Regions from separate parts of the Marinomonas sp. 63XJN7_7_ISO-PGPR-S23-202 genome, predicted to be linked through region 3. Evidence: predicted binding sites of a transcription regulator. Region 3 holds the regulator's gene; each other region holds the start of a gene.
What was found. The regulator sigma-54, encoded in region 3, starts transcription at its own class of promoters, with help from an activator protein. The targets are predictions, from matches to a motif close to TGGCACNNNNNTTGCTNT.
Positions count from the first base shown of each region.

Region 1: hmpA (NO-inducible flavohemoprotein) is a predicted target of sigma-54. The motif match lies at 7,448-7,465, and genes of this name have one in related genera.
Region 2: AC0VYG_RS23465 (amino acid ABC transporter substrate-binding protein) is a predicted target of sigma-54. The motif match lies at 8,358-8,375, and genes of this name have one in related genera.

Region 1 is NZ_CM149677.1:74,638-85,158, forward strand. Features, by position in the region: gene lpxM (lauroyl-Kdo(2)-lipid IV(A) myristoyltransferase) at 150-1,091, shown strand; gene hemF (oxygen-dependent coproporphyrinogen oxidase) at 1,291-2,256, shown strand; gene aroE (shikimate dehydrogenase) at 2,264-3,076, shown strand; gene AC0VYG_RS00370 (GNAT family N-acetyltransferase) at 3,140-4,300, shown strand; gene AC0VYG_RS00375 (helix-turn-helix transcriptional regulator) at 4,360-5,319, opposite strand; gene AC0VYG_RS00380 (glutathione S-transferase family protein) at 5,456-6,115, shown strand; gene hmpA (NO-inducible flavohemoprotein) at 6,210-7,400, opposite strand; gene norR (nitric oxide reductase transcriptional regulator NorR) at 7,619-9,208, shown strand; gene AC0VYG_RS00395 (group II truncated hemoglobin) at 9,302-9,727, opposite strand; gene AC0VYG_RS00400 (MATE family efflux transporter) at 10,290-10,521, shown strand, end outside.
Region 2 is NZ_CM149677.1:5,093,863-5,104,383, reverse strand. Features, by position in the region: gene AC0VYG_RS23505 (response regulator) at 1-95, shown strand, start outside; gene phoR (phosphate regulon sensor histidine kinase PhoR) at 272-1,633, opposite strand; gene phoB (phosphate regulon transcriptional regulator PhoB) at 1,643-2,335, opposite strand; gene ubiA (4-hydroxybenzoate octaprenyltransferase) at 2,420-3,277, opposite strand; gene AC0VYG_RS23485 (chorismate--pyruvate lyase family protein) at 3,326-3,856, opposite strand; gene AC0VYG_RS23480 (amino acid ABC transporter ATP-binding protein) at 4,069-4,848, opposite strand; gene AC0VYG_RS23475 (amino acid ABC transporter permease) at 4,871-5,971, opposite strand; gene AC0VYG_RS23470 (amino acid ABC transporter permease) at 5,981-7,156, opposite strand; gene AC0VYG_RS23465 (amino acid ABC transporter substrate-binding protein) at 7,257-8,279, opposite strand; gene lrp (leucine-responsive transcriptional regulator Lrp) at 8,795-9,271, shown strand; gene recG (ATP-dependent DNA helicase RecG) at 9,441-10,521, opposite strand, start outside.
Region 3 is NZ_CM149677.1:2,891,867-2,902,387, reverse strand. Features, by position in the region: gene AC0VYG_RS13480 (YhdP family protein) at 1-2,792, shown strand, start outside; gene AC0VYG_RS13475 (carbon-nitrogen hydrolase family protein) at 2,789-3,628, shown strand; gene yjgA (ribosome biogenesis factor YjgA) at 3,748-4,281, opposite strand; gene mgtE (magnesium transporter) at 4,288-5,640, opposite strand; gene AC0VYG_RS13460 (HPr family phosphocarrier protein) at 5,649-5,918, opposite strand; gene AC0VYG_RS13455 (PTS sugar transporter subunit IIA) at 5,945-6,397, opposite strand; gene AC0VYG_RS13450 (RNA polymerase factor sigma-54) at 6,415-7,914, opposite strand; gene lptB (LPS export ABC transporter ATP-binding protein) at 8,002-8,727, opposite strand; gene lptA (lipopolysaccharide transport periplasmic protein LptA) at 8,728-9,258, opposite strand; gene lptC (LPS export ABC transporter periplasmic protein LptC) at 9,242-9,808, opposite strand; gene AC0VYG_RS13430 (calcium/sodium antiporter) at 9,808-10,521, opposite strand, start outside.

The DNA.
Region 1 (10,521 bases), 2.4 Mb from region 3:
CTAGATTCGCCAAACGTTACAATAGTTGGAGCCTTGTGGGTATTACACGGTATTACACGAAAAAATTGGTTTGCTCTGTTAGTGTTTTGAGGGCCAGTTGAATTAGGGTAATATGGCCGACTATTTGAAGACAATTACTTCGGTTATATATGAGTATTCAAGATAAGTATGTTCACAATCCCACCTTTGAGTGGCGTTTTCTGCTTCCGCAATATTGGCCGACATGGATTGGCTTGCTGTTCGCCGTTTCCTTGGCGTTTGTGCCGTTTCGTATACGGGATAAGCTGGCATCCAAAATGGCACGCCTTCTTGTCACGCGTAAAGGCGGTTCGACCATCAAGCGGGCTAGAATCAATTTAGAGCAATGCTTTCCCGAAAAATCCCTTGCAGAACGGGAGGATATTCTTAATCGTTGCTGTGAGACGGCGCTGCAATTTTACCTTAGCTACGCTGGCTTATTAGTACGGAGTAAGCGCCATAATCAGTCTAAAGGATCGATGATTGGGGCGGAGCATTTGCTACCCTTGTTAGATCGTGGGGAAAAAATCATCGCGTTGGTACCGCACTGCTGGGCCATTGACTATGCTGCGGTGATGATTGCGGCGAAAGGCTATCAAGTTTCGACCATGATGAAGCCGCAGAAACAAAAGATTCTCGATTGGCTGATCCATAAACAGCGTATGCAATATGGCGGTAAAATTTACCCTCGTGAAGTGGGCATTAAGCCGTTTTTGAAATCGGTGAAGGAAGGGTATTTGGGCTATTACTTACCAGATGAAGATTTAGGCCCCCAGCATTCTGTATTTGTGCCTTTTTTCGGTGCTCAAAAAGCCACCATGAAAGGGCTTGGCAAGTTTGCCAAATTAACAAAAGCGGTGGTGGTTCCTATGTTACCAACCTATAACTCAGAAAATGGTCAGTATGAGTTGTTCATACTGCCTGCGTTGGAAAACTTTCCCACGGGGAATGAAGAGCAAGATGCTATCGCTATGAACCAAGCCATGGAAACCTTGATCGCCGAACACCCCGAACAATATATGTGGATTTTGAACCTGCTTCGCAGTCGTCCGGATGGGTCTAAGCTGTATTAATCAGTGTGAGACCTTTGCTCGTAATGTCGAGTAAAGGTCTCTATGTGTTTCTTTTCACACTCTTCTCCTCCTTCACTCTTTTTTCCTCTTCTTTCAATGGTAAACTCCGTTCACAAGTTTAAGCTTATTTACTCGGCAGTCGATTGTGCGCCTGCCAGATAATTGGCTTAGTAGGTATTAGTTGTATATGGAGCTCTCAATGTCAGACGCGTCACACCCCCCAATCAGTCATGATGACATCACTGCGGTAAAAGCGTATCTATTAGCCCTTCAAGATCGTATTTGTGAGGAGTTAGAAGCGTTTGAGCCCGAGGCGCGTTTTCGTGAAGACACTTGGGATCGCCCCAAAGGGGGTGGTGGACGTTCCCGTGCGATTGCCGGTGGCACTGTGATCGAAAAAGGCGGAGTGAACTTCTCTCACGTGATGGGAGAAAACCTGCCGCCATCCGCCACAGCAGGTCGTCCGGAACTCGCTGGTGGCAGTTTTGAAGCCATGGGTGTCTCGTTGGTCATCCATCCTAATAATCCTTTTGCCCCCACCTCCCACGCCAATGTGCGTTTGTTTGTGGTGAAAAAAGAAGGCATGGCTCCCGTTTGGTGGTTTGGCGGCGGATTTGATCTGACTCCTTATTATGGGTTTGACGAAGACTGTATCCATTGGCATCAAACCGCTCATGATGCGTTAGCGCCCTTCGGTGATGATTTATATCCACGACTCAAAAAGTGGTGTGATGAGTATTTTTATCTGAAACACCGCCAAGAACCGCGCGGTATCGGTGGTCTTTTCTACGATGATTTCAATGAAGGTAGCTTTGAGCATTGTTTTGGCATGATGCGTGCGGTGGGTGATGCTTATTCACAGGCTTATATGCCGATCTTAAAACGCCGCAAGGACCACGATTTCAACGAGCAACAGCGCGATTTCCAGCTGCACCGTCGTGGTCGTTATGTGGAATTCAACTTGGTATTTGACCGTGGTACACATTTTGGTTTGCAAAGCGGTGTGGGGCGAACTGAATCCATCTTGATGTCACTACCACCCGAAGTGCGTTGGACTTACTGTTATGAGGTAGAGCCGAATAGCGAAGAAGCGAAGTTAACGGATTATTACCTCACTTCAAGGGATTGGCTGACGCAATCCGAATCATCTTGTGAAAAGGAGTAAACTTATTTTGGATCAATACGCCGTTGTCGGGAATCCCATTGCTCACAGCAAATCACCCAGTATTCATGGGCATTTTGCTCAGCAGACAGGCCAACAAATGGTCTATTCGACGTTACTTGGTGACGAGGTTGATTTTGAAGCGCAGGTACGTGACTTTTTTTCCAAAGGGGGAAAAGGTCTTAATGTCACGGTTCCCTTTAAAGAACGTGCTTTTGCCATGTGCGATATTCTTAGCAAACGCGCAAAGCAAGCTGGTGCAGTGAACACGTTATTAATGGGCAAAAATGGCGATTTGTTTGGCGATAATACTGATGGTGTGGGCATGGTGCGAGACATTACCCAAAACCACGGCCAATCGTTAAAAGACAAACGCATCTTGCTGATTGGTGCGGGTGGCGCGGTACGTGGCGTTTTAGAACCCTTGCTAAACGAGCAGCCAGAATCTGTCACCATCGCCAATCGTACCGTAGAAAAAGCCCAGGCTTTAGCGGAACATTTCGATTGCTTGGCATCGTCTTTTGAGGCGCTTCAAGGCGACTTTGATGTCATCATCAACGGCACATCGGCGAGTCTATCGGGTCACTTACCGCCACTAAAAGACGAGCTGATTGGCCAGCAGACTTGGTGTTACGACATGATGTACGGCAAAGAGAGAACCATCTTTTTGCAATGGGCTTATGAGCGCGGCGCGACGGGAGCCGATGGCCTTGGCATGTTAGTCGGACAAGCCGCTGAGTCTTTCTACCTGTGGCGTCAGGTACGTCCAGAAACCGCCAGCTTGGTGGACGAAATGCGTCAGCAAATGAAAGCCGCTGACTAATCGGTGACATAAGTTGGTTAATCTGTGAAGTGATTCAGCGACATGAGTAAAAAGGAAAGCGGTATGAAAGCGCAATGGTTTAATTCGGTCGATCAAATAGGTGAAGCAAGATGGCAAGCGGCCATTGGTGAGACCCGTTATCCTTTTGCGCAGTTTGCTTTTCATAAAGCCTTGGAGCAAAGTCACAGCATTGGCGACGGTACGGGGTGGTATCCTGAATATCTTCTGGTGATGAACGAGGATGACTCGCCTCTTGCCATTGCCCCGACCTATTTAAAAACGCACTCCCAAGGAGAATTTGTCTTTGATTGGTCGTGGGCGGATGCCTACCAACGCTATGGTATGCACTACTTTCCGAAACGTATTTGGGCGGTGCCGTTTTCGCCAGTGACGGGCGTTCGATTATTCTCCCATATGGACCCAAAGGGGGATGATGCTGAGTTTGCCCATCTGTACCCTGCTCTTGCGGATGTTATGACCCAAGCGAACCAAGAACGCGGCTTTTCCAGCTGGCACCTGTTGTTTACCAAGCCAGAACATGCGGATTTATTTCGTCATAATGAAGACTTGCTGCAGCGTATCTCTTGCCAGTTCCATTGGTATAATCGGGGCTATCAAGACATGGAAGATTACTTTTCGCACTTTGCCAGTCGCAAGCGTAAAGCGGCTCGTAAAGAGCGTGATAAAGTGGCTAAACAAGGGGTCACACTGACGCGGACCTTGGGCAGTGAACTAACGCCAGCGGAAATCGACTTTTTCTACCTGTGTTATCAATCCACCTATGCCAAACGTGGACAGCAAGGTTATTTGACTCGCGAATTTTTCGGGCTATTAGCTGAAACCATGGGCGAGCAGATTCTCTTAGTGCAAGCCTATAAGAACGACGAGCCAATCGCCGCTTCTTGGTGTTTCTTCGATGATCATTCTTTATATGGCCGCTATTGGGGCTGTGTGGAAGAGGTGGATTGCCTGCATTTTGAGGCGTGCTACTACCAAGGCATCGAGTTTTGCTTGGAAAAAGGGTTACAGCATTTTGATCCAGGCACTCAAGGGGAACACAAAATTGCCCGTGGTTTCGAGCCAGTATTCAGCTATAGCGTCCACTACATCGCCCACGAAGGCTTCCGCGAAGCCATTGGCAACTTCTGCGAAGAAGAAGCCCAAGCCGTGCGGGAATATCATCAAGATACCCATGAAATGCTGCCGTTTAAGCGAGAGGGTTGATTGTTCTTAATGATTCAGGAATTAGTCTATCGGTGCATTGCTTAGCCTAGAGATGCATGTCAGCGATAAAGCGTAGCCAAAGACGATACCAATTCCTCCATCGCCAAGCGCAGTTCTGGTGGGCCAAGGACTTCTAGTTCCGCCCCAAAACGCAACAGCTCAGTACAACCATATGGTGTGTCTCCCACTGGAAACCTAGCACGATGCCACCCCGAATCATCCACAGGTTCAATCGTTGCCTGATTCATAGCATAAGAAGAGCACACGTGTTGCATGATCTTCACACCCAACACCGTTAAGCGCACCTCGGCGATAATCGGAAATTGGAGTGTTTCCATACGACGTAAACTATCTTGCCAAAACGCGACTAAGTTGAAGTCTTTGGGGCGTTCAAAGTTTTCATCTAGTAACGTCAGCAATTCAATACGGGATACGCGATATGTCCGAATATCACTGTCTACTTTCGCGATCAAATACCACTGTCCGCCCTTTAAAACGATGCCCAGAGGTTGGAGCTGACGCTTTATTTCTCCTTTCCAACTCTGATATTGCATGGCAATAAGCCGTTGCTCCAACACGGCTGTCATCAACTTTGGCAAGTAGGCAACCTTTTCATCGTCAGAAAACCAGTTCGGAGCATCCAATAAAAATCGGCTTTGTAAGCGATCCGCCTCGTGTCTTAAGTCTTCCGGCAGCGCGGCTTTTAGTTTTAATTGCGCATCGGCAAGCGTCGTGTCTAGCCCCATCTTTTGAGCTGGGCCAGATAAACCTGCCAGAAACAATATTTCTGCTTCATTGGCAGAAAGCCCGTTTAAACGAGTACGGTAACCGTGTAACAGCCGATAGCCACCTTGTACTCCTTGTTCACTGTAAACTGGGACCCCAATTGCGCTAAGTGCTTCGATATCCCGATACACAGTACGGATCGACGTTTCACAGGCGTCAGCTAAGGCACGAGCGGTAACCTTTTCATGGGACTGTAACATCATCAGAAGTTTTAGTATTCGGCTGGCTCGCATGAGATTCTCCTTTATAGTGCCAAGCGAATTTTATTTTGCCAGTATAAAGGAAATACCTGACATAAGATGGCAGCTTTAGTCTCTAACATAGCTCATGTAGTCACCATTACTTACAACAAATTTTGAGGCAACTGACATGAGCAACATTCTTCGCAACAACGACACTATTACTCTATACCACGCCCCACAAACCCGAGGCACTGGCGTTTGGGTTCTGCTGGAAGAATTAGGCATACCCTATGAGATGGAAGTTCTGAATTTTACAGCAGGAGAAAATCAGCAACCGGAATTTTTGGCTATAAACCCCTTGGGTAAATTCCCTACGCTTGTCCATAAGGGGACCGTTGTGACCGAACAAGTGGCTTGTTACCTATACTTGGCTGACCTGTTTCCTGAAAAAGGGTTGGCACCTGGCTTCAGTGATCCTAAACGCGGTGCCTATTTACGCTGGATGGCTTATCAAGGCAGCAGTTTTGAACCCGCCATGGTCGATCAAGCTTTTAATCGTTCTCCCGTTGATGCTCTCCACTCGTCCTACGGTAGTTTTGGCAAAATGCTAAAAACTGTGTTCGATCAAATAGCTAAAGGCCCTTATTTACTGGGAGAACAGCTTTACGCTGTTGATATCCTTTGGGGTATCAGCTTGAAATGGTGTCGTATGTTTGGATTGATTACGACGAACCCTGTCGTTGACGCTTATATTGAACGCATCACCTCACGTCCAGCCTTCATTAGCGTTGAACAACAAGATCAAGCACTGAAACTCGGCCAAGAGTCGTTGGCGGGTAAGCGGTGAGTTGTAAACCATATACACCTCTCTCTTACTAGGGGTAGGTGTATAGGCTTTCTGTTCCCTCCCCTTATTTAAGGGGAGGGTTAGGGAGGGGTTATCAAACCTCTTGATGTGGGCCAAATAGTTCGTAATGAATACGATCTGCTTCCACGCCTAATGTCAGCAATTGCTGCTTCACAAACATCATAAAACCAACTGGACCACACAAGTAGAATTCGCCATTACTCAGAGGCAAGTTCGCTTTGATATCGTCTAACTGCACATAGCCTTCAAACTCACTGTCAGCCAACTCATGGGCACGTTCGTACCAAGTATATACAGACAAATCTAGAGCACCTTTTAAGCCGTTAACATGGTCTTTGAAAGAATGTAGTCCTTCATGGGCACAGGCGTGCAAGTAACTCACAGGCTGGCCATAGTTCTGTTTGGCAAGAGTGTCTAGCATTGCTTGCATTGGTGTTAAGCCCACGCCGCCTGAGATCAAGACCACAGGTGTGCCTTTGTCTTGGAAGTAGAAGTCCCCTGCTGGTGGCATGACGTCGATTTCATCGCCCACTTCAATATGGTTGTGTAAGTAGTTGGACATGATGCCCGCTGTATCGCCTGTACCTTCACGTTTGACACTGATGCGGTAGCTTTTGCCGTTGGCCATTGTCGATAAAGAGTATTGGCGAATTTCATCAAATTCTGCGCCCTTAGGATGTAGCTTCACGCCCAAGTATTGGCCTGGCTGAAAGTCGATCACCGCTTGGCCATCTACTGGCTCTAAGACAAAACTGGTGACCAATTCAGATTCTGGTGTTTTGGATGCCACACGGAAACGACGGAAGCCTTCCCAGCCACCCGTTTGTGCTGCGTGTTCTTTGTATAAATCCCCTTCCACCTTGATAAAAATTTCCGCAAGCTGAACGTAAGCAGCAGTCCATGCTTCTTCGACCTCTTTGGTGAAGGCATCGGGTGCCAGTTCACGCAGAGTTTCAATCAAATGATGACCGACAATATCGTACTGTCCAGGTTGAATATTGAAGCTGGTGTGTTTGTGGGCAATGCGCATTACCGCGCTGGTTAATGCTTCTAAATTGTCGATGTAAGTGGCATAAGCAGCAATCGCATTGAATAAGGCCGCAGGCTGACGGCCAGTCTTCTGATGGGTCATATTGAAGACGTTTTTTAGCTCAGGGTTGTGGGTAAACATACGGTTATAAAAATGCTCTGTGATGGCAGTACCCGCAGACGCAAGAAGTGGAATGGTCGCTTTTACTGTGTCGATGTGCTGTTGAGATAACATCAGATAGCCCTCGTTATTGGACAGTTACGGTTTGATTTACTCTTGTTATAGCGAAAGCTGTGCCAATAAATTAATTCCTTATTTTTCAAATTATTACTGGATTTTAGTTTTTTAAAAGGGTCATAATGACCTGATCTATATCAAGTCATAACACTTCAAATATGTCATTATGACCTATATTGAAATTCACCTAGATTTGACCAGAAAATGAGAACGCTATGAAGCAAGTGTCGAATAATGCCCTATTGAGTTTTGCGCTGGATTTAGCCAGTGCGGTGACCCAAGCCAATCGATTTGAGCAATTAGTGTACGCGGTAAAAGCCACCATCAATTGCGATGCGGTGGTGCTCTTGGTTCATCAACACGGAGTGTTAACCCCGATTGCCCAGCGGGGCTTGTCGGATGATTTAATGGGTCGGCGCTTTATTATTGCAGAGCACCCGCGACTTAATGAAATCTGTGCTGGGCATTATCCGGTACGCTTTCCCGCAGACTCTGCCCTTCCTGATCCTTACGATGGCATGGTACTTGGCCATGATGAAAACCTTCCTGTGCATTCCTGCATGGGTGTGCCTTTGTATGTGGAAGGCAAACTGATCGGGGTTGTGACGTTAGACAGTATCGAGCCCTATGTGTTTGATTCCATCGACTCTCGTGCCTTAGAAATCATCGGCAGCATGGCGTCGATGACGCTTAATACGGCAATACTGATGGAGCAGTTAGAGAACAAATCCCAACGTGCTGAACATGTATTACAAGCCATGAACAAGCAGGTTAATGAAAAAGATGGTCACATGGAAATGATTGGGCAAAGCGATGGTATGAAAGCCTTGATCCAAGCAATCAAACTGGTTGCCCCTTCCGACTTCGCTATCTTAATTGAAGGTGAAACGGGGGTGGGCAAAGAGCTGGTGGCACGGACTCTTCATCAAGCCTCAAGTCGTGCATCGGCCCCCATGGTGTATGTGAATTGTGCGGCGATTCCGCAACACCTGATCGAAAGCGAATTATTCGGTCATGTGAAAGGGGCATTTACGGGGGCGGATCGAGATCGTGAAGGCAAATTTCTTTTGGCTGATGGCGGCACCTTGTTTCTGGATGAAATTGGCGAGCTGCCTTTGGAGGTGCAAGGAACCCTACTTCGAGCGATTCAAAACCAAGAAATTCAAGCCGTGGGTAAAGATCAAACTCGCAAAATCGATGTGCGTGTCATTGCGGCGACCAATCGTCATTTAGAAACGGAAGTCGCGGAGCATCGTTTTCGTGCCGATCTTTTCCATCGCCTAAGTGTTTTTCCAATTCAAGTGCCGCCCTTAAGAGAACGGCAAGGCGATGTGCCTTTATTAGCGGGCTTTTTTACTGAGCGCTTTCGTCGCAAGCTGGGCTTGCAGCAGCTTACCTTATCGGCATCAGCCATGAGATTGCTGGAGAGTTATCATTGGCCTGGTAATGTGCGTGAACTTGAGCATGTGATCTCGCGAGCCGCGCTCTATGCTAAAGCGGCGGTGCCAACAGGGATTACCACCATTACACCCGCACACCTAACAGGGTTACAGATAGATAACACTTTTAAAAAACAGCAACAGGCTATTTCTGATACAGTTGAAAGCGTTTCAAACGCATTTGAAGAGCCCATAAATTTACGTGAAAAAACAGATGCTTATCAGCGAGATTTAATACATCGTGCTTTGCTGGATGCTGATGGTAATTGGGCGCAAGCGGCACGATTTTTATCGATGGACAGAGCCAATTTGGTTCGTTTAGCGAAGCGTTTGGACGTATCTGTCAGTAAGGAAGTGAAGGCCTGAAACCTTCTCCCAGTCTCCCCTTTAACAGAGGGAAGCTTAGGCTGTTTGTTCCCTCCCCTTTTGTCTTTCAAGGGGAGGGTTAGAGAGGGGTTGTTAATTATGTCTCGCCGCGCTTACTTGTCGAATGCGTTCTGCTGGAAATTCGAGTTTGGGGAGCAAGTAAGCTTTTAAGTCATCTGGGTAGCCGAGTTCGTCTAATGCGGCTGCCATACAATTGAGCCACATGGCTTTTTCTTTATCCGTGACGATTAAATGTGCATGGACTTGGGGTAAACTGATTGGCCCATATTTTTTCGAAAATAGCTTTTCGCCGCCCATCCAGCCAGATAAAAAAGACACCAATTTGTCGATGGTTAGCTCAAGATTGCTAGGGTGCATATCAAACAAGGGGCGAAATTCAGGGGTGTTTCCCATGATGCGGTAGAAGGTTTCGACTAGGGTTTGTAGCCCAGTTAAACCACCAACCGCTTGTAAGGTTCCATCGCCTTCGCCATAAACGGGTATATTAGTCGTTGTCATCGGTATCTTTTCCATGAAATCACTATGAGACTTTTGCTCGACTACTGCGCTTGCCAATACTTTGTTAAAAACAGACTCAAAATGCTCATTTATCGCTATAAACTCCGCTTTCTCGTCTGTTTTTGCCGCGTCTTAGCGTCGCTCGTGACATCGTGCAAAGGTCTCACTGTGTATAAAAATGAGCAGTGATTTTAGCAAATTTTCCATTGATTTGAGAGATAATTGTGGAAAAAAGAATCGGTTATCCCTCTATGTTAAACTTGGTCTGATCGATATTTCTTCTCAATACTGTGGATAAACACAGTGTCAGTTCATAAAATAAACATTTCATGGTGTGTTTCACGCCAAATTGCGCTTTTTACTGCAAAAAAGTGCGTTAATTATGTATAACTAGGACTATTTTCCACATTGGCGATTGAAAAAGAGCGATGTGTATAGTATTGCCGTTATCCACAATATAGCGATTATCCACAAGGATCCGTTCCCAGTGCTCAAAAAATCTTTTCAAAAGCTGCGTTATTCCTATCAAGTTGATGCGCTTCTTCATAAAAAAATCTGGCGAATGGCTTGGCCGCCCATGGTGTCGAATATCACTACGCCACTTCTCGGTTTGGTGGATACCGCGGTGGTGGGTCATCTAGGGAGCGCAACGCCTCTTGGTGCCGTGGCGATTGGCGGTAGTATCTTTAGCTTCCTGTTTTGGGCGTTTGGCTTTTTGCGCATGGGATCCACTGGATTAACAGCGCAAGCCATGGGCCAAGAAGATGATCGGCGCGTTCGAGAGCTATTATTGC
Region 2 (10,521 bases), 2.2 Mb from region 3:
AACATGATTCAACCTTTTTAACCGTTGGTTTAGGGCTGATTGACCAAGATGCTGAAAAAGAAGCGTTTATCAGTAAGCTGTTTGATAGCTTATAGTGTTATTTATTGAACCCTTATCACCCCCTCCCAGCCTCCCCCTTGGTAAGGGGGAGGAGCGAAACAGTTCCCTTTGGTAGGATGAGCCGTAGTTCCCTCCCAGCTCCGTTGGAAGGGGCTGGGTTGAGGAATATCGTGTTCCCTCCCCTTATTTAAGGGGAGGGTTAGGGTGGGGTTTATTGGTCTTTTGCAATAGGTTCTTTGTCATCCTCAACATTTTTTTCTATTGCAGAAAACGCCGGGATATCATCCGTCCGCACACGGTTGGCAGGGAAATGACAAGAGAAGCGACTACCACGGTTGAGTTCGCTAAGGATCTGTAACTTAGCATCATGGTGCATGAGGACATGCTTGACGATGGCTAAACCTAAGCCCGTGCCGCCCGTTTTGGTGCTGCGGCCTTTATCTACGCGGAAAAATCGCTCCGTTAAGCGCGGAATGTATCTTGGGTCTATGCCCAAACCTTGGTCGGCTACTGAAAACACGCCACTAAATTCATTGGATTCCCACTTCACCTTGATGTCACCACCATCTGGCGAGTACTTGATGGCGTTGACCACCAAATTAGAAAACGCACTGTAGAGCTCGTTGTAAGAACCGTACAAACGTGCTTTTTCTGGAATATCAATGTCTAATGTATGCTTGTCAGTAAGCAGTGGTGACGCAATTTTCTTAATCGCCTCTGCCCAAGAAGACACCTCGTGCCAATGCTCTTCCTCCCGTTTATCATTGCTTTCTAAACGCGATAGCAGCAATAAATCTTCGATTAAATGTTCCATGCGCTCCGACTGCTCAGACATGTTGGTGATGCCTTTTTGCATGCTGGCGGGCAGGGAGTCTTGGAACATTTCTAACGTTTCCAAGTAACCTTTGATGACCGTTAAAGGGGTTTTTAGCTCGTGGGAAGCATTGGCGACAAAGTCTTTGCGCATTTCTTCAAGCAGATGCAGTCTTGTGACATCGCGGATAAAAATCAAATGATCATTTTTATCATACAAGGTGGTTTGGACTTCTAAATAAACGCCCTCTTTGGCCGGTGACTTAATCACCAGCGGTTCTCCAAAACGTTTTTGGGTAAAGTAACGAAAAAATTCTGGGTTGCGAACAATATTGGTAATGGGTTGACCACGATCGACTGGGCGCATTAGGCCTAAAAAGTGCCCGGCCGAGTTATTCCACCACTCTAAGTTGCCTTGGTTATCGGCCATAATGACGCCTTCTTTTAGGGCGGCGGTAGAATTCTCGATACGATTCAGGGCTTGGCGCATGCGGCGCTTCGATTTACGCTGCTTTTTCTGTAAACGGTAGACAACATCGAAGATATCTCCCCAGATGCCATCCGATTCAGGAGGCGCACCTCGTCCTGAGTGGCGTAGCCAATAATGAAATTGGTAAAGTTGATACAGCTGCCAATACAATGTTCCCAATAAAAACAAAAGTACAACGGCTTGTAAGTGGTTTATGATAAAACCGATGACGATGCAGGCCAAAAGCCCTAAAGACCAGCGAATTATTGCTCTTCGCCAAACTGCTTTCATATTATATGACTAAGTCCTTTTCGGAGAGAAGCGGTAGCCAGTCCCTCGAACGGTTTGAATCAAAAAGTCATGGCTGCTACCAATGGCTTTACGTAAACGGCGAATATGTACATCAACGGTACGTTCTTCCACATAAACATTACCGCCCCATACCTGATCCAATAATTGTGCCCGTGAATAGGCTCTTTCTTGGTGAGTCATGAGGAATTTTAGCAAGCGGTACTCCGTTGGCCCCATATCAAGTGGCTTGCTGTCAATGGTAACGCGTTGGCTAATAGGATCAAGGGTTAACCCTTCAATTTCTATTGGCTCATCTACCCCTTGAGGGGTGGCTCGACGCAACACGGCTTTCAGTCTGGCAACTAATTCTCGTGGTGAGAAGGGCTTGGTAATGTAATCGTCAGCACCGACTTCCAACCCTTGAATTTTGTTGTCTTCCTCACTTTTCGCCGTCAACATAATGACGGGAATTTCCGCTGTTGCACTGTCTTTTTTAAGGCGACGAGTCAGTTCTATACCACTGCTCCCTGGCATCATCCAGTCGCAGAGAATCAAATCAGGTCGATGGTCGACAATGATTTCGTGGGCTTGTTGACTATTTTCTGCTTCCATATATTCGTATCCCGCCATTTCTAAGGCGACGGCGATCATTTCGCGAATGGAAGACTCATCATCAATGATTAATACTTTTTTACCGGTCACAGGATCTACCCTCATCTCAGGAACGGTTTAATTAAAACGTCTTAGTATGACAGTTATATGAAAATGTCACATATTCGCCATATATTACACAAATAGTAAGCTAGCAGCGATGCCAATAAAGATACAGTAACCAATTCGGTTATTGTCTAAGAAAGCATGGAAGCAGGCTTGTCGGTCACGTTCTTTGGCTTTTTGGTATTGCATCCCAAATAATCCCAAACTGATGATAAGCGACACAAAGTAGATCCAGTTAAGGTGGGCCAATATTCCGATCCAGACCAACAGGGATAACGTCAGACCTTGTAGACAGAGAATAACAAGTAAATCGTATTTGCCGAAAAGGATCGCGGTGGATTTAATGCCGACTTTTAAATCGTCGGGTCGGTCTGTCATGGCATAGTAGGTGTCATAGGCAATGGTCCAGAAGCAGTTTGCCACAAACAGCATCCACAACTTGGGGTCTAGCAGATCCCCGCCTTGGGCGCTGTATGCCATGGGAATCGCCCAAGAGAACGCCAAGCCAAGAAATAACTGGGGCAGGTGGGTGTAGCGCTTCATAAAGGGGTACAGTGCCGCTAGCCCTAAGCCGACGAAAGACAGCAAAATGGTTCGTAAATCGGTACACAGCACTAACAAAAAGCTCAGTACGACCAAAAAGGCGAACAGCCCCAGCGCTTCTTTTTCGGACACACGGCCAGACGGTAAAGGACGATTCTTTGTTCGCTCAACGTGGCCATCGACTTTTCGGTCGGCATAATCATTGATGACACAGCCTGCGGAACGCATGCTAAACACTCCCAGAACAAAAATGACAATAAGATGCCACTGGGGCCAGCCATCGGCCGCTAGCCAAAGGGCCCATAGGGTTGGCCACAGCAAGAGTAGGGAGCCAATAGGACGATTAAAACGCGTTAAGTCGGCGTAATCTTTAAGCTTGTTCATGGGAGTCCATTGATTTAGTCGTCAGAATTAGGCGAAGCCGCCTTTATGTTATGCCATTGTCTCGAAAAATGCTTCACTGACCAAGATACCAGAGCCAAATTGTTGGAAAACAGAGCGTCTTGCCCAGACTTTGGTATGGTGATTGGTAAATAAGCCTTTGGGAAGGGCCGCTACCTCAATAGGGCTGCGTTTAAGTGCCCTATGCTTAAACAAATAACCGCCTAATGGTTTATTGTGCAAATGTTTCACTTGTCGCCAATGACCTCGTAAGGCGTTGGCTGGGATAATGGAGCGGGCGTATATAACGGTTCGACCATCGACTTTTAATAATACCGTGCGAACACGCGCAGCATCGCGTGGCTTCATGTTGAGTCGTCGTTTTTCACGCGGCGTTGCTTTTCCCCAACCATCCTCAATAACCTCTACCGTGAGTTGGCCTCTTTTTTTCAACTCTGCGGTGATGGATTGACTGGTCGTGAGCCAAAACCAAAGTGACGCCGGAATTTGCTGTTTGCTAATTTGTTTTAAGGGTTGCCAACGGTAGTGCAAGGCAAGTGTCAGATGATGATTTAATTGCATGTTAGGCCAATCGTTAAGAGCCCTTTTATCGACACTGGTGTTTCTGCCAGTGCATAAAGGTCTCGATTAGTGACATGGCTATTATATTGAGGTTTCGCAACCTTGTCCCATAGAACAATGCATAAAAAAGCCTCGCCTTTATGTCCAACGTCATGGTGGAACATCGAGGTGAGGCTGTTGATCCTATTTGTTTAGTTAACAGGGAATCAGTATCAATGGTTCAAAATTTGGCTTAGGAACAATTGCGTACGGTCGTGTTGTGGATTATTGAAAAACTCATGGGGCTCATTGGCCTCCACAATTTCTCCCGCATCCATAAAGACCACGCGATCAGCCACGGTTTTAGCAAAGCCCATTTCATGGGTCACACAAACCATGGTCATTCCTTCTTCTGCCAGCTGCACCATAACATCAAGTACTTCTTTGATCATTTCTGGATCAAGGGCGGAAGTGGGCTCATCAAATAACATGATGCGTGGCTGCATACACAGTCCGCGAGCAATTGCCACACGCTGCTGTTGTCCTCCAGAAAGTTGACCTGGGTACTTTAATGCTTGGTTGGCAATTTTTACGCGCTCCAAATAATGCATGGCCAGCTCTTCCGCCTTCTTTTTGGGCATTTTACGTACCCAAATAGGCGCTAGTGTCAGGTTTTCCAGAATGCTTAAATGTGGAAACAGGTTAAAATGCTGGAAGACCATACCAACATCTTTACGAATGGTCTCGATGTTCTTCAAGTTATCATTCATTTCGATGCCATCTACGGAGATAGTCCCTTTTTGGTGCTCCTCAAGGCGATTGATACAGCGAGTCATGGTAGATTTTCCTGATCCTGATGGACCACAGACGACAATCCGCTCCCCTTTTTTGATGCTAAAGTTGATGTTTTTCAGTACATGAAAATCGCCATACCACTTATTTACATCTTTAAACTCAATGATTGCTTGCTCGCCGGCTTCTAGTTGGGCAAGCGCCATGTTTCTATCTGTCATTATAAAGGCCTCAAATTCTTAACTAATTTCGTTTATGTCCGGTTTCCAATTTGCGCTCTAGTGCCATGCTGTAACGGGACATACCAAAACAGAAAATCCAGTAAACGAAAGCGGCGAAAACATACCCTTCGACGGTGGTTCCTAACCAGTTTGTATCGTGGTTAGCGGCTTGAATGCGTCCTAAGAAATCAAACATGCCCACGATGTAAACCAACGTTGTATCTTTAAATAACCCAATAAAGGTATTGACGATGCCAGGAATCACCAGCTTTAAAGCCTGAGGCAAAATAATGAGTGACATGGATTGCCAATAGGACAGACCCATTGCATCAGCGGCTTCATATTGACCTTTTGGTATGGCTTGCAACCCACCCCGAATGACCTCCGCCATATAAGCGGATGAGAAAAGGACAATACCGATCAACACGCGTAGCAATTTGTTAAAATTTAATCCATCAGGCAAGAACAGTGGAATCATCACCGATGCCATAAACAAGATGGTGATCAATGGCACGGCTCGAATGGTCTCGATAAAGATAACACAAACGGATTTGGCAACGGGCATATTAGAGCGACGTCCTAGAGACAGCAAAACCCCCAATGGAAACGATGCCACAATACCGATAACACCCAGAAGCACGGTTAAGAAGAGTCCCCCCCACTTGGCCGTTTCGACGGGCACTAAGCCAAACACACCACCAGAAAATAAGTAGTAAGCTAGGACCGGGTAAACAAGGATAATAACCAGTGTCAGGTATAGCTTATTGATTTTTTTAATGGCAAACATGGCCACTAAAAGAATCAGAATCACGAGGGCTAAATTGATCCGCCATGTTTGCGCGGAAGGGTAAAAGCCGTACATGAACTGCTCAAAGTAAGAATTAATAAACGCCCAACACGCTCCGCCGCCAGTACAAGCTTTATTGGATGAACCTGTCCAAGTGGCATTGATAACTCCCCATTCAATAAGCGGTGGAATCGTCAAATACAGAATGTACAGACTGAAAACCGTTAACACGACATTGAGTGGTGAGGATAATAAATTGTGTCTAACCCAAGCGACAACACCCACCGATTTCGATGGCGGTGGAAGGCTTGGGGATGGTTTAAATTCAATCGCCATATTGGCCTCCTAGCGCTCGACTAATGACATTTTTTTGTTATACCAGTTCATAAACAAAGAGATACTTAGACTCAATGAACCGTATACCAACATGCAAAGACCAATTGTTTCGATTGCTTGCCCTGTTTGGTTGAGTGTCGTACCCATGACGACAGACACCAATTCAGGATAAGCAATAGCGGCTCCTAATGATGAGTTTTTGGCCAAATTTAGGTATTGGCTGGTAAGTGGTGGAATAATAACCCGCAGGGCTTGAGGTAAGACGATGAGTCGTTGTGTCAAATTATCTTTTAAACCCAATGAGCGAGCGGCTTCCGTTTGTCCCCAATTGACAGACAAAATGCCAGCACGAACAATTTCCGCAATGAAGGAGCCTGTATAAGTGGATAAGGCGACAAGAACGGCGACGAACTCAGGCGGTAAAACCATGCCGCCTTTGATGTTAAAACGTGTTTGGTGCGGTAGATCAAATGTTAGGGGAAACCCTGCAATGGCAAAGGCTAACAAGGTGATAACAATGATTAGCCCTAGAGAAGACCAGTAGGCAGGAAACCACAACCCCGTTCTAGTTTGGCGCTTTTTCGCCCAAATAATAAGAGCGATGGAGGCGACAATGGATAACACAAAGCCAAAAATGGCAATGCTAAAGCCTTCTTGAACGATCGGATTCGGCGAATATATCCCACGTTTATTCAGAAAAAAATCGGCAAATTCATAACTTTGTCTGGGAGTAGGCAGTGCCGCGAGAACGGCAAAATACCAGAAGAACATTTGTAGTAGCAGCGGAATATTACGCAATGTTTCAATATAAACCGTTGCCAATCTGGCCACTAACCAGTTTTTAGATAAACGGGATAGTCCCATTATCACGCCAATAATGGTGGCTAATATAATACCCAGCAAGGAAATGACAAAGGTGTTGATTAAGGCAACTAAAAAGGCACGTCCGTATGTATCTGCCTCGGTATAACTAATTAGGTGAATGAGGATAGGAAAGCCCGCAGGCTCGTTTAAAAAACCAAAGCCAGTGGATATGCCTCGACTGTCTAAGTTGGCTTGTAGGTTGCTAAATAGGTAATAGCAAACGTATAACACGATAGCTAATAGTACGACTTGAAAAACAAGAGAACGTGTTCCTGCATCGTACAAAAAGCTTTTTTTACTAGGGTCGTTTATATCATTCATCTTGGTTCAGGCAATAACTGCTCATCAGATGTATAGGAAAAGAGGAAAGACACCCAGCCGCGAGTTTAGGCGGCTGGGTAATAACCCGAAGAGAGTTATATTAACGAACTGGTGGCGCGTACATGATACCGCCATTTGTCCATAGGTTGTTTAAACCTCGAGGCAAGTCAAGTGGTGAGTCTTTACCTACGTTACGATCAAACTCCTCGCCGTAGTTACCTACTTTGGCGATTACGTTATAAGCCCAATCGGCGCTTAGACCTAGCTCTTTACCCATATCGCTATCCACGCCTAATAGACGCATAACGGCGGGATCTTTCGTTGTTTTTTTGATTTCAGCGACGTTTTTAGAGTTAATGCCCATTCCTTCTGCGTTAACTTGTGCAAATAGCACCCAAGTCACCAAATCTTTCCACTGCTCATCTCCTTGACGAACCACAGGGCCTAGAGGCTCTTTAGAAATGGTTTCAGGAAGAATGATATTGTCGCTTGGGTTTTTGAGTTTGGTACGCCAAGCGGCTAAGCCAGATTTGTCTGTGGTGAATACGTCACAACGGCCAGAGTCGTAAGCGGCAACAGCCTCGTCTGCCTTTTGGATAATGACGGGCACGTAAGACATGTTATTTTTACGGAAAAAGTCGGCCATGTTTAATTCCGTCGTGGTGCCTGATTGTGTACAGACTGTCGCACCGTCTAGATCTTTAGCAGATTTAACACCTAGTTCTTTATGAACCATAAAGCCTTGTCCATCATAGAAAGTGATGGCGGTAAAATCGAGGCCAAGTGATACATCACGAGTAAATGTCCAGGTGGTATTACGAGAGAGCATATCGATTTCACCAGACTGCAATGCGGTAAAGCGTTCTTTAGCAGAAAGCGGTGTGAACTTTACTTTTGTGGGGTCGTTGAAAATAGCCGTAGCGACAGCACGACAAGCATCGACATCAATGCCAGACCAATTCCCTTTGTTGTCTGCGTTTGAGAAACCGGGTACACCCTGACTTACGCCGCATTGCAGATAGCCTTTTTGTTTTACATCATCAAGTGTCCCTGCGACGGCACCTGTACTAATAGCAGCAGTAATAGCGGCAGTTGAGAGTATTTTGCCAACGTTCGATTTCATCTTTTCGCCTCCCAGGCATATTCATATTTTAGTATGTTATTCTCAAAAAATTTACAATATCCAAGAATTAGTAAGGATTATGCAAAACAGTTGCCAACATTTATTTATATTTTTCGAAAAGTAAGCAGCACATTTACCTGAAAAATGCTTGCTACGCGATACATAATGCCTCTTTCACAGGCTCAGTCAAGAGTAAAATGACTGTTTTTTTACGTTATTTGCATATTTTTTGCTTTTTTTGTTGCTCTTTGTTGGCTGTTTAGTAAGTTTTGAATGCTTATTTATAGGGCAAGCAAAATGGTAAAAACGATGGGGAAAACGAGAATTGATACGAAATGTATCATCGTTGTGCGTTTTTTTCACCATTGGTCTTTATTGGTGCATGAGAGCTATCTTTCCCATTAAAGCGCACGTATTTTATTCTTGCTCTATTGATGAAAAGCGTTTCCCATAAGTTGCCATCTCCATGATAGACTTAAGAAAACTTTCGTGTGATGTAAGGAGATCCATGCAAAATGGACAACTCAACCAAACCGCTTGACCGCTTAGACAAAAAGATACTGCGAGAATTGCAAGATAATGGTCGCTTGTCTAACGTTGAACTTGCCAGCCGAGTTGGGCTGAGTGCAACGCCTTGCTTAGAACGGGTACGTCGCTTAGAGCGTAATGGCTACATCACGGGCTATTGTGCTCTAGTTGACCCGAAAAAAGTCGAGGCTGGGCTACTGGTGTTTGTCGAGATTCGTTTAAAAACCACGTCTCCTGAGGGATTTAATGAATTCAAGGTGGCGGTCTCTGAGATTCCAGAGATTCTAGAGTGCCATTTGATTGCGGGGGATTTTGAATATTTATTAAAAGCTCGCGTATCTAATATGGATACTTATCGTCAATTGTTAGGGGAAACCTTGTTGACCTTGCCCCACGTTCGAGAGTCTCGAACCTATGTTGCGATGGAAGAAGTAAAAAATACCACGGTGGTCAATATTCGTTAAATGTTTACAGCAGCCACTAAACTTGTGGTGCATTTGCACTGCAAACGAAATATAAACACGCGAACTTCTTAGACCCCTCCCTAACCCTCCCCTTAAATAAGGGGAGGGAACTGGAAATGCCTCAATAAAAGGCTCCTCTCCCATTAGTAAGGGGTTAGGAGGGGATTCACTAGACGTTTAAATAGCGGGCGTGGTCGGGCAACCAGCGAGATAGAATGGGTGGAATGCGCTCTGGGTAACGCTGATGTAATAGCACGGCCGCTTTTTGTACATCATCGAGTAGGGCTTTGTCCCTTTGTAAATCGGCGACTTTGAATTCCCACAACCCTGTTTGTCTGGTGCCCAGCAACTCACCTGGGCCGCGTAACGCCAAATCCTTTTCGGCAATTTTAAAGCCATCGCTGGTTTCTCGCATGGTCGATAGTCGAGCCTTGCCCTGTTCACCAAGTGGTGCTTTATAAAGTAGCACACAATGGCTGGCGGCTTGCCCTCGGCCGACTCGGCCGCGTAATTGATGAAGCTGCGCTAAACCGAGACGTTCTGGGTTTTCGATGACCATTAAACTGGCATTCGGTACGTCCACGCCCACTTCGATAACCGTTGTTGCGACGAGTAATTGCAGCTCGCCAGCCTTAAAACGGGCCATAATGTCCGCTTTTTCTTGTGCCTTGAGGCGACCGTGTACCAAGCCAATTTTTAGATTGCCCAGTTGTGCTTGTAACAAGATCGCTGTGTCTTCAGCTGCTTGGCATTGCAAGGCTTCTGATTCTTCTATGAGAGTACATACCCAATAGGCTTGTTTGCCTTCTTGGCAGCCCTGTTTGACGCGTTCTATGACTTCACCTCGGCGTTGATCGGACACCACAATGGTATTGACTGGGGTGCGTCCGGGGGGGAGTTCATCAATGATGGAACAGTCAAGATCGGCATAGGCTGACATGGCTAATGTGCGAGGGATGGGCGTTGCGGTCATGATTAATTGATGAGGTTGAAAGCCTTGTTTTAGGCCTTTTTCGCGCAATGCCATGCGTTGGTGCACACCAAAGCGGTGCTGCTCATCGATAATCGCCAGAGCAAGACGATCAAATTCGATACTGTCTTGAAATAGGGCATGCGTGCCCACGACAATTTGTGCGGCACCGGAGGCAATATCAGCCAGTTCACTTTCACGAGCTTTACCTTTGACCTTGCCGGCCATCCAAGCAACTTTTAAACCTAGAGGGACAAACCATTGAGTAAAATTCGCTAAA
Region 3 (10,521 bases):
TATTAGAGGGTTTGAATCCCAAGGGCGTCGCAAGTAACGGATCGCTATTACTTGATTTTCATGGCAAGGATCCTTCCTATCATTACTTAAGTAATTTTCAGAATGCCTCCATCGACGGGTTTAATGGTATTCCTAAGGCAACCCACCTAAATGGCACCTTTAACTTAACGGATGAAGGAGGAGCGGTTCAGTTTAAGGGTAAGGATGGTTATCTTGAGTTTCCAACTGTCTATGATAAAGGGTGGGATGTCAATCAAATATCTGGACAAGTGAATTGGAGGGAAAACCAAGGTACTTTCATTGTGTCTGGCAAGGATTTGTATCTATCTCGTCATAATACGCAGGTCGTTGGTGGCTTTAGGGTGGAATCTCGGCCAAACGAGTCAGATTGGTTGTCGCTCAGTTTGGGGGTTGATCATGTGCCCGTCAAAGACCGTAATGAATACATTCCCAAAGGGGTGTTAGATCCATCGACACTGGACTGGTTGAATCAAGCATTCAAGTCCGGAAAAGGGACGATCAATAACATGAGTCTTGTCGTCCAGACAGGGCTTAAAAAGGGTGACGATGCGAACGTTCTTATGAAGATGAACGTGAAGAATGCAGACGTGGCTTTTGCTAAAGATTGGCCTGTGGCAAAACAGGTAAATGGTGAAGTTGAGCTGGAAAAATCGGGTTTGCATGTGGCCGTGAAGTCCGCCACCTTGTCAGGTCTTGCTGTTAACAATATTTTTGTTGATTTGCCGATTGAGAAAAATAAGGCTGACTGGGTGAATGTCCATGGTAACTTAGAACAGAATTCAACATCTGTTTTAACTCTGCTTCGTACTACGCCACTGAAAAATTCTGTTTTGTCCGCTTTTGACAAATGGCGCATATCAGGGCCGATAAAAGGAGATTTTTCTGTCGATATTCCTTTATCCCATGATCATTCTGATCCCAAAATCGGCCTTAATTTGCAATTCCAAAATAACCCCTTGTATATCGGTGATGTCGACTTAAATACAAGGGTGAAGCAAGGTCAATTACACTTTGATTCGAGTAAAGGTTTTTACAATACTCGGTTTGATGTTCAGGCATTGTCTGGTGATACGACTGTTTCTATGTCCTCTAAGAATAAAGCGGACGGTAGTATGGTTATTCTGGCAGATATGACGGGAACAGCAAAAATTGGCGATGTTGCGAAATGGCAAAAAGCGCCGCAGTTATTGGCGTCTAATCTATCAGGAAGCATGAAGTATTCTGCGCTGCTTAGTGTCAATCAGGCCCAAGCCGGGCAAGTTGATTTAACCGTTAATAGTGATCTTTCTGGTGTTCGTATTGATTTACCTAAGCCCTTTAATAAGCAAGAAAATGTATCTGAGCCACTTTCTCTGAAGATTATGTCCCATCAACATGACCTTGTAATTCAAGGGCAATATGGAGCAAAAGTTCGCTCTAAGCTTTTGTTCAAATCGGCTGAATTTGTTGGTGGGCAAGTTCTTATTAATAGTAAAAAGCCACTGGATCAGGTCCTTTATAAGGGCTTATCTATTGATGGTCAGATAAAAAAAGTGGATGTGGATGCGTGGAAAAAGGCATTCTTTTCACCGCAGGTTAGCTCTCCTGCTGCAGAGGCTGGAAAAATACATAACACTAAGAAGGTTGCTGGATTATCCGCTTCTTTGGCGTTGCCTAAATGGCTTCGAAAAGTTGATTTTATTATTGATCAAGTGGTAGTTAACCCTCAAAACACCTTTCATAACATGAAAGTGACTTATAGTGATGGAGATAAAACCCTAAAAGTTGCCTCTGATGAGATGAACTTCATGTTGGATACTTATAAGAATAAACCCAGATTACGTATTGGTTATTTGAATTGGACAACAGCGCCCAGTACTGCGAATAAGAAAGGTAAGAAAGATCAGGCCGCTAATCAGCAAAATACGATAAGTGAGCCGCCAATACATGCTAATGACATCCCTAGTATGTATTTATCGATTAATAAGTTGTTTATTAATCAAAGGCCCTATGGAGACTGGAATCTTACGATTGAGAGTGATGGTAATGAATTACGAATCGACCCTTTGTCTTCTTCTTTAAAACAAGGGAGTTTCGATGGTCGCTTGTTATGGGTTGATGATGGTTCGCGCTCAAAAGTTGAATTGTCGATGGCTATTAAAGGTGAAAATTTAGCGGAATTGACCAAAAAGTTCGCTAAAAATGCGTTTATCACATCACAAAAATACGATATTAATGTGTCATTGGCTTGGCAAGGCAACCCGTTTGAGTTCAACAGAAAGACGGTCTCTGGGCGTATTGCGTTTTCCGCGTCTGATGGTAACGCATCAAAAGTGGATGATATGCCTGTCTTTCTTAAAGTCTTTGGTATATTTAATGTCGAATCATTGACGCGTCGGCTATCGCTGGACTTTTCTGATCTCTTTGAGCCGGGTCTGACCTTCGATAGCGTTAATGGAGACTTTGTTGTTAATAAAGGTATTATACAAACAACGACACCTTTATCGATAATTTCTCCATCGGCAGATTTATCCATTGAGGGGAAAGCTAACATTGTCAATGAGACCTTGGATGAGGTGTTAACGGCCACCTTGCCGATTAGCGGCACGTTGCCATTGGCTGGATTGATCTGGTCGACTCCTCAGATCGCTGGGTTGCTATATTTAACCGATAAGTTGATAGGTGATCAAATTTCCAAAGTGACCAGCGTTCAGTATAAGGTTCAAGGGCCGTTTGGTAATCCTACTCTTACGCCAATTGTCCACAAATTTAAAAAAGGATCGAATAGATGACGGAAACCCTTCGTATTGCGGCGATTCAGCTAACCAGTGGGGCAGATTTTAACGAAAATCTGCAAGAGGTTAAGAAATGGGTCGTCAAAGCCGCAGCTGATGACGCAAGAGTTATCGTGCTGCCTGAGAATGTTTTTTTGTTCAATGGCAAAGGTATGCGTGTCCTTGCCGAATCTGATGATCAAGGAATGTTGTTGAGAGAGGTGGCTGAATGGGCCCGCAATTATGGGGTGTATTTAGTGGTTGGCTCTCATCCTAGTCTTGTCAATGAGGGGGGAGAGCTTGTTGCTAATCAGCGTGTGCGTCAGTCTTGTATGGTCTTTGACCCCAATGGTGAATTGGTACAGCGCTACGATAAGATTCATCTGTTTGATGTGTCTGTGGACGATAAAGCAGGGTCTTACCGCGAGTCCGATTACATCGAGCCTGGAGACTTGGAAGTCAAAATATTTGAAGTCGATGGTTTTAAAGTAGGGCTGACCATCTGTTATGACGTACGCTTTCCTGAACTTTTTAGACGGCTATCCAAAGAAGGCGCGGAGCTTATACTTGTTCCAGCCGCTTTCACCTACGTGACTGGTAAGGCCCATTGGGATACTCTTCTGGCAGCCAGGGCCATTGAAAATCAGTGCTTTGTTATGGGGGTGAATCAATGTGGTTGGCATACTCAGACGCGTCAAACCTATGGGCACAGTGTTTTATATTCTCCAAATGGTGAGATGTTGAAACAGTTGCAAGAAGAGCCAGGGTATTTTGTGGGAGAGATAGACAAAAGCAGTCTACAGACATGTCGTACTAAAATGCCCTGTTTAGAGCACCGACGCTTTACAAGCTAAGCAAATAGTATTGAGTTCATAATAATTGATAAAGGCTCAAGAGAGCCTTTATCTTGCTTTAAGCGATGATGTTGATGACAATCTGTCAGGTTAGTAAAGTAAGCTAACAAAGAGGGAGGTTACTCTTTTAGTCCAAGTTTCTTTTCTTCAACATCACGAAGAAAGCGGAACAGCTTTTTGCGGTTGGTGGTTTTGCCATCTTCGGATACCTCTTTTTGAGACTGGCGAATAAGCTGTCTCAGCAGTTGGATGTCTTCTAATCCTGGATGATCTTCTAGGTATTGTGATAGCACTTCTTTGCTATGCTCACCGATCAATTCGTCGCGTTTTATTTCCAGTTGGTGGAATAATTTGTTATAGGCAGCTGAGGTTGTATCAAACATGGCAACTTGCTTGGCAATTGCTTCATGGTCTTCGGTACGCATTACCTTGCCTATGTATTGTAAGTGTCTTCTCATCGCTTCTCGTTGCTTGATGCGATCAGCTTCGGCAAGGGCATCTCTGAGTGTTTCTGACATCACAACTTTTTTTTGCTGATTTTTGCTCAGTGCTAACAGTTTCTTACCGACTTCTTGCAGGGCTTCCATTTCGCGTTTGATCTGCGTTTTACTCTTAGGGATGTCGTCTTCATTAAATTGATCAAAGTCAGTCATGGGAACCTATACTAAAAAAATGGTGGCGAGACCAAGGAAGGCTAAAAAGCCGACTACATCGGTCACGGTAGTCAAAATAACACTGGCCGCTAAGGCGGGGTCGATACCAAGTTTTTTTAAGAAAATTGGTAAAAGAGTTCCAGTAAGAGCGGCAATCAAAAGGTTGATGATGGTCGCCCCCGCAATGATATAGGCAATCTTGAGGTTGTCAAACCAAACTGCTGTCAGTATGGCAATAACGGTTGACCAAAGAAGACCATTGAGTAAACCAACAATCAGTTCCCTGTTTAGTAACCAACGCATATTGGCAGAGCCAATCTGATCCAAGGCGATCCCGCGTATGACCAAAGTAAGAACTTGAGAGCCGGCGATGCCTCCCATGCTGGCAACAATGGGCATTAAAACGGCCAGCGCAACAACTTGGTTGAGAGTGTGTTGAAAAAGACCGATGACGTACGAGGCAATAAAGGCGGTGATTAAGTTGATTCCTAACCAAACAGCACGACGGCGAGTGGTTTTCATGATTGGCGAGAAAGTGTCTTCGTCGTCTTCCAAACCGGCCATACTGAGCATGGAGTGTTCGGCTTCATCCCGAATAACATCGACCACGTCATCAATGGTAATACGCCCAAGTAGCTTTCCCGTACTGCGATCAATAACGGGGGCGGAGACCAAATCCATTTTTTCAAACACTTGGGCGACTTCGCTTACGGATGTGTCTGAGTGGATGGCGGTGTGGTCTGTCTCCATAATGTCTCGTACAGTGGTTTTTGTATCACAGACTAGGAGTTTGGCTAAGGGAAGCGTTCCCAAAAGTCGGTTTGAGCGGCTGACAACTAACAGGCTATCTGTCATGTCAGGAATTTGTTTATATTGTCGAAGGTAACGAAATACTCTGTCCAAGGTGACGTTAGGGCGAATGGTAATGGTGTCTGTGTTCATTAAGCCACCGGCGGAGTCTTCCGAGTAGCTTAATAAGGCCTCAACTCTTAGTCTGTCCTGAGGAGGCATGGATAAGAGGACTTCACTTACCACCTTGTCTGGCAGGTGTTGCAGTAAGTCGGCTAAATCATCGCTTTCAAAGTGTTCAGATACGGCAACCACCCGCTGGGTGCTCATATTCTCTAGAAACTGTAGGCGTATGTCTTCGTTTAGGTATTGAAGAACCTCGCCTTGGTTTTTGTCTTCAATGAGTTCCCAAAGCTGCTTACGTTCTTTAGGGGGAGAGGATTCTAAAAGGCTAGCAACATCTTGTGCGGGTAAAGCGCCATTTAATAAATAGCGCGTTTGTAATGTGGCGCCAGACTCTAAAGACTCTGTGACCGTTTGTAGGTGGGCGAGTGTATTTTTATCTGGCATTGTTGTCCTTATTCATCTTCCCCAAAGCGATCATTGATTAATGCAATAATGGCCTTGATGGCATCTTCTTCATCTTCACCATTGGTTTTAATGGTGATGTCCGTGCCCTTGCCAGCAGCTAGCATCATCATTGCCATAATGCTTTTACCATCGACATTACGCCCGTCTTTCTCGATGGTAACATCGCAAGAAAAGCGAGAAGTGGTTTCGACTAGTTTTCCTGCGGCTCGTGCATGAAGGCCAAGTTTGTTGATAATGGTGACAGACTCTTCCAACATACCTTTTTCCTTAATTAAGATTAAATCTAATTCAATAATGATTCTAACTCAGTAAGAAGGGCTTGATTGGTCTCGGCCGCTCTTAATTTATTGAGTTTTTCGGTAGATTGCGCCAGCTCGGCAATTTCTGATAGGGTCGATAAATGGTTGTCGCATTCGCTTGGCGGCACAATCAAAGCAAAAATTAAATCCACATTTTTCTTGTCCACGGAGTCGAAATTAATGGCGGATTGCAATGACATGACAACTAGAGCTGTGTGGTTGGCACTCTCCAAACGGCAATGGGGGATGGCAATGCCATTGCCTATGCCAGTACTGCCAAGTTTTTCACGTCCTAGTAATGCATCATAAACTGCTTCGTTGTCGCAATGTAACCGGTTTGATGCAACTTCAGCAATACTTTCTAGTACGCGTTTCTTGCTGATAATATCTTGTTTGGCGATAACGAGTTCAGCTTTTAATATAGATTTCAAAGGCATAAAGAAATGTATCCGTATTAGATGAGTCGTTTGCGTTCATTGGAAGGCGGAATATTCATCGCCTCACGATATTTTGCTACAGTTCGCCTAGCAACCTGAATACCTTGTTCCGCTAAAATACTGGCTAGTTTGTTGTCACTAAGCGGTTTTTTGGCTGGTTCTTCGCTAACGAGCTTCTTAATCATAGCTCGAATAGCGGTCGAAGAACATTCCCCTCCAGAAGCGGTATTGACATGACTGGAGAAAAAATATTTCAGCTCAAAAATGCCTTTAGGAGTATGCATGTATTTCTGTGTGGTTACTCGAGAAATAGTAGACTCATGCATGCCGACCTCTTCTGCGACATCATGAAGCACCATAGGTTTCATAGCTTCTTCACCGAGTTCGAAGAAGTCGATCTGTCGATTCACAATGCAACTAGTGACTTTTAGTAAAGTTTCATTGCGGCTTTGCAAGCTTTTCATGAACCATTTTGCTTCTTGCAAGGAGTTTTTGATGTACGTGACATCTTCTGATGTGGAAGCTGTTGCTGCCATGGCGGAGTAGGTTTCGTTTATCTTAACCGGTGGCAGAGCGTCATTATTCAGTTCAACTTGCCAGACGTTATTGCGTTTTCGTACAGACACATCGGGGATAACATAATCGGTATCGTCCGTGTCAATGATGGACCCTGGTCGAGGATTAAGTTGCTGGATCAGTTCAATCACTTCTTTGAGCGATTCTTCCTTTAGTTTTGTTTTTCGGCTTAATTGAGTGAAATCTCGATTACCAAGCAGAGGGAGATAGTTGTCTACTAAATTATAGGTGCTCTTATACAAAGGGTGCTCGCGGAACAGTTCTAATTGAACTAACAAGCAATCACGCAGATCAATAGAGCATACACCAACGGGATCAAAACGTTGTAAGCGGTGTTGAACCGCAATGACCTCATCAAGCTCAAGGTCTTCAAGTTCAGAGGTCAATGACTCCCAAATTTCATCTGGGGAAATGCTTAAATACCCATCGGACTGAACACACTCAATGATGGCGTAAGCAATCTCAATATCCCTATCTGACATGTGGGTGAGGTTGAGCTGCCAAATTAAATGGTCTTGAATGCTTTCTTCTGGTGCGTTACGACTTTCAAAATCCCCATCATTTTCATAGCTGTTGGAGTGGCTGACAGACGCTGCTGAATTTTGGTAGGTATCGTCCCAATCGCTGTCAATGGATAGCTCTTCTGGAATACTATCGGTCCATTCTGATTCGACCTTTGCTTCTTCGCTGCTGTTTGACTCAACCTTTTTTTCAGACGCGTGTGTGTTGTCGCTATCACTATCGCGTTCTTTCAATGCTGATGGGGCATCACTAGAAGTGTATTCCTCATCATCAATTTCCAGTAGCGGATTAGACTCTAAAAATTCATGGATCTCCTGTTTAAGATCCAACGTTGAAAGCTGCAGTAAACGAATGGCTTGCTGCAACTGTGGCGTCATGGTCAGTTGTTGACCAAGCTTTAATTGTAAAGACTGCTTCATAGAGCAACTCTTTTATCGTTAAGTTGAAAGTAAGAAAGATGGAACAAGTTATGCATGTTACTCCCTTTGAGTTGCAAAAATAAGAGGTTATAAGCGGAAGTCGTCACCTAAGTAGACTTTTTTCACTTGTTCGTTGTTGATAACGGTATCGGCATCCCCTGATGCGATGATGTGTCCATTACCAACAATGTAGGCTTTATCACAGATGTCGAGAGTTTCTCTGACGTTGTGGTCGGTAATTAACACACCAATACCACTTTCTTGTAAATGCCTGATAATGAGCTTTATATCGCCCACTGAAATAGGATCCACACCAGCGAATGGCTCGTCAAGTAATATGAACTTGGGGTTCATCGCGAGTGCCCGGGCGATTTCAACTCGGCGACGCTCCCCCCCAGACAGCGCCATACCCAAGTTAGAGCGAATGTGAGTAACATGAAATTCTTTTAATAAGCTTTCTAATCGCTCTTTTCTTTGGGCTCTATTAAGCTCTTTTCGTGTTTCAAGAATGGCGTAAATGTTGTCTTCTACCGACATTTTTCTAAAAATAGACGCTTCTTGCGGGAGATAGCCTATGCCTTTTTGAGCACGGGTATGCATGGCATATTTGGTGATGTCCTGGCCATCGATAAAGATGCCGCCGGCGTCATTGGTGACCATGCCAACGATCATATAAAAACAGGTTGTTTTACCCGCGCCATTCGGTCCGAGTAAGCCAACCGCCTGGCCTGATTCGACAGAGAGGGAAACATCTTTAACCACTTGGCGTTTTTTATAACTTTTTGCGAGATTTTTTGCTTCTAAAACGGCCATTTACTTCTCTTTTTTCTGTGGTGATGCTTGTTTTTTTTCGGTTTGTGGCTGTAGCGTCATGGAAACTCGGCCTGATCCTTCTTTCTCGGCGCTGAAGGTGCCATTTTTGATGTAGTAGACAATATGGTCGGCGGTGATTTTGTCATCCATTCTGTTTAAGTAGCCGTCCCCAAAAATTTCCACTTTGGACTGAGCGGTTTTATAGATGACTTTATTACCACGACTAATCATCATATTACCTTGCCAATCGATTTGTTGGCTAAATTTGGCAGGGTGGCCCGTTGCAATGAGTTCGGTGAATTTACGCGTCTTAGGATTGGTGATGACTTTCAGATACTGGGCTTGAATTTCAATCGAACCTTGTTTTACAAATACGTCACCTGTATAGACGGCTTCGCCTGTTTTTTGATCAAAATGGGCTTGATTGGACTGTATATTTAATGGTTTGCTTGTATCATCTGGAAGCGCTAGTACCCATTGGCTTACGAATAAGCCGGCTAAGAAAGTACATACCTTAATGTGTTGCTTCATACTGTCCTCTTACAGATCCTGTCATTTTAACTTCTTCTGTGTTGATATAAGTGACAATGACATCGGCAGATGTTTCGCCTTGTGTTGAGTATATTTTTGCATTTCCTGTACTCGTAAGTGACTGCTGTTTATCTAAATAACGAATATTGTCCGCTGTTAGTGTGATGTCTGGTGAGTCTACGTAATGTTTTACGGCTGATGCATCATCAGTTAGTAGAATATCACTACTGCCATCTTCAATTATCCCTTTTTTTCCTTGTGCTTCCCAGTTCCCCGTTTTTTCAACTCTTTTTACCTTTGGGTTTTCGAGAAGTGTCCTTGCACCTTTGTTGTAATGTAGAGCTCTATCTGCGGTTAAGGTTTCTATCAGTTTGCCATCTTGGTCAAATTCTGTGGCGTGTATTTTTGTAATGAAGTAATCGGGGGTGCTACTCAGATTGTCGGTTTGAAGCAAATTTTTATTATCAGATGAGCCAGCCCAGAAAAAAAGAGTAACGATCGCAATGCCGCCAGCCCCCAGTAGTAGTTTTTTGTGGCTTGCTTTGATCATTAGACAGAATCCCCTGTGCTAACGAAGAAAATATAGACAGCGTACGAAACGAGTAAGGGAATGGCTATCCAGCGAGGAATGCTTTGGTTTTTGGTTTTGGCAAATCCATAGATGAGTAAGGACAAGGCAACCGTTAAACCTAGAACCCAATAGAAATCTCGTCCCGATGTGGTTTGATCAATCACGCCTGGTGCGATTAACGCGGGCAGTGGTAACACTGTCGCCAAGTTGAACATATTTGAACCTAAGATGTTGCCAATGGCGATATCATGATGGCCTTTACGTACACTACTGATTGATGCAGCTAGCTCAGGTAGGCTGGTGCCGACGGCCACGATAGTTAAACCAATCACCATGTCGCTGACACCAAGAGCGGAAGCAATACCGATGGCTCCCCAAACAAGCAGTTTCGAGCTGCCTATCAGAACCACTAGACTGACAAGTGAAATGCATAGGGATTTGCCGACAGGGCTGCCATCATCCTCGGGGAGCTCACTGGAAAGTTGCTCTTCAAGGTTTTTGCTGCCTTTTAGCATGACGATCATCATGATAATAAACATGAAAACTAATACGATACCGTCTGAAAAACTTAAGGTACCATCATGAAGTAACCAGCCAGTAACCAGGGTGATGGTTAAAACAAGGGGGACCTCCTTACGCATCAAATCTTTCGTAACCGGGACGGCGGAGAACAACAGAGTGGCGCCGAAAAC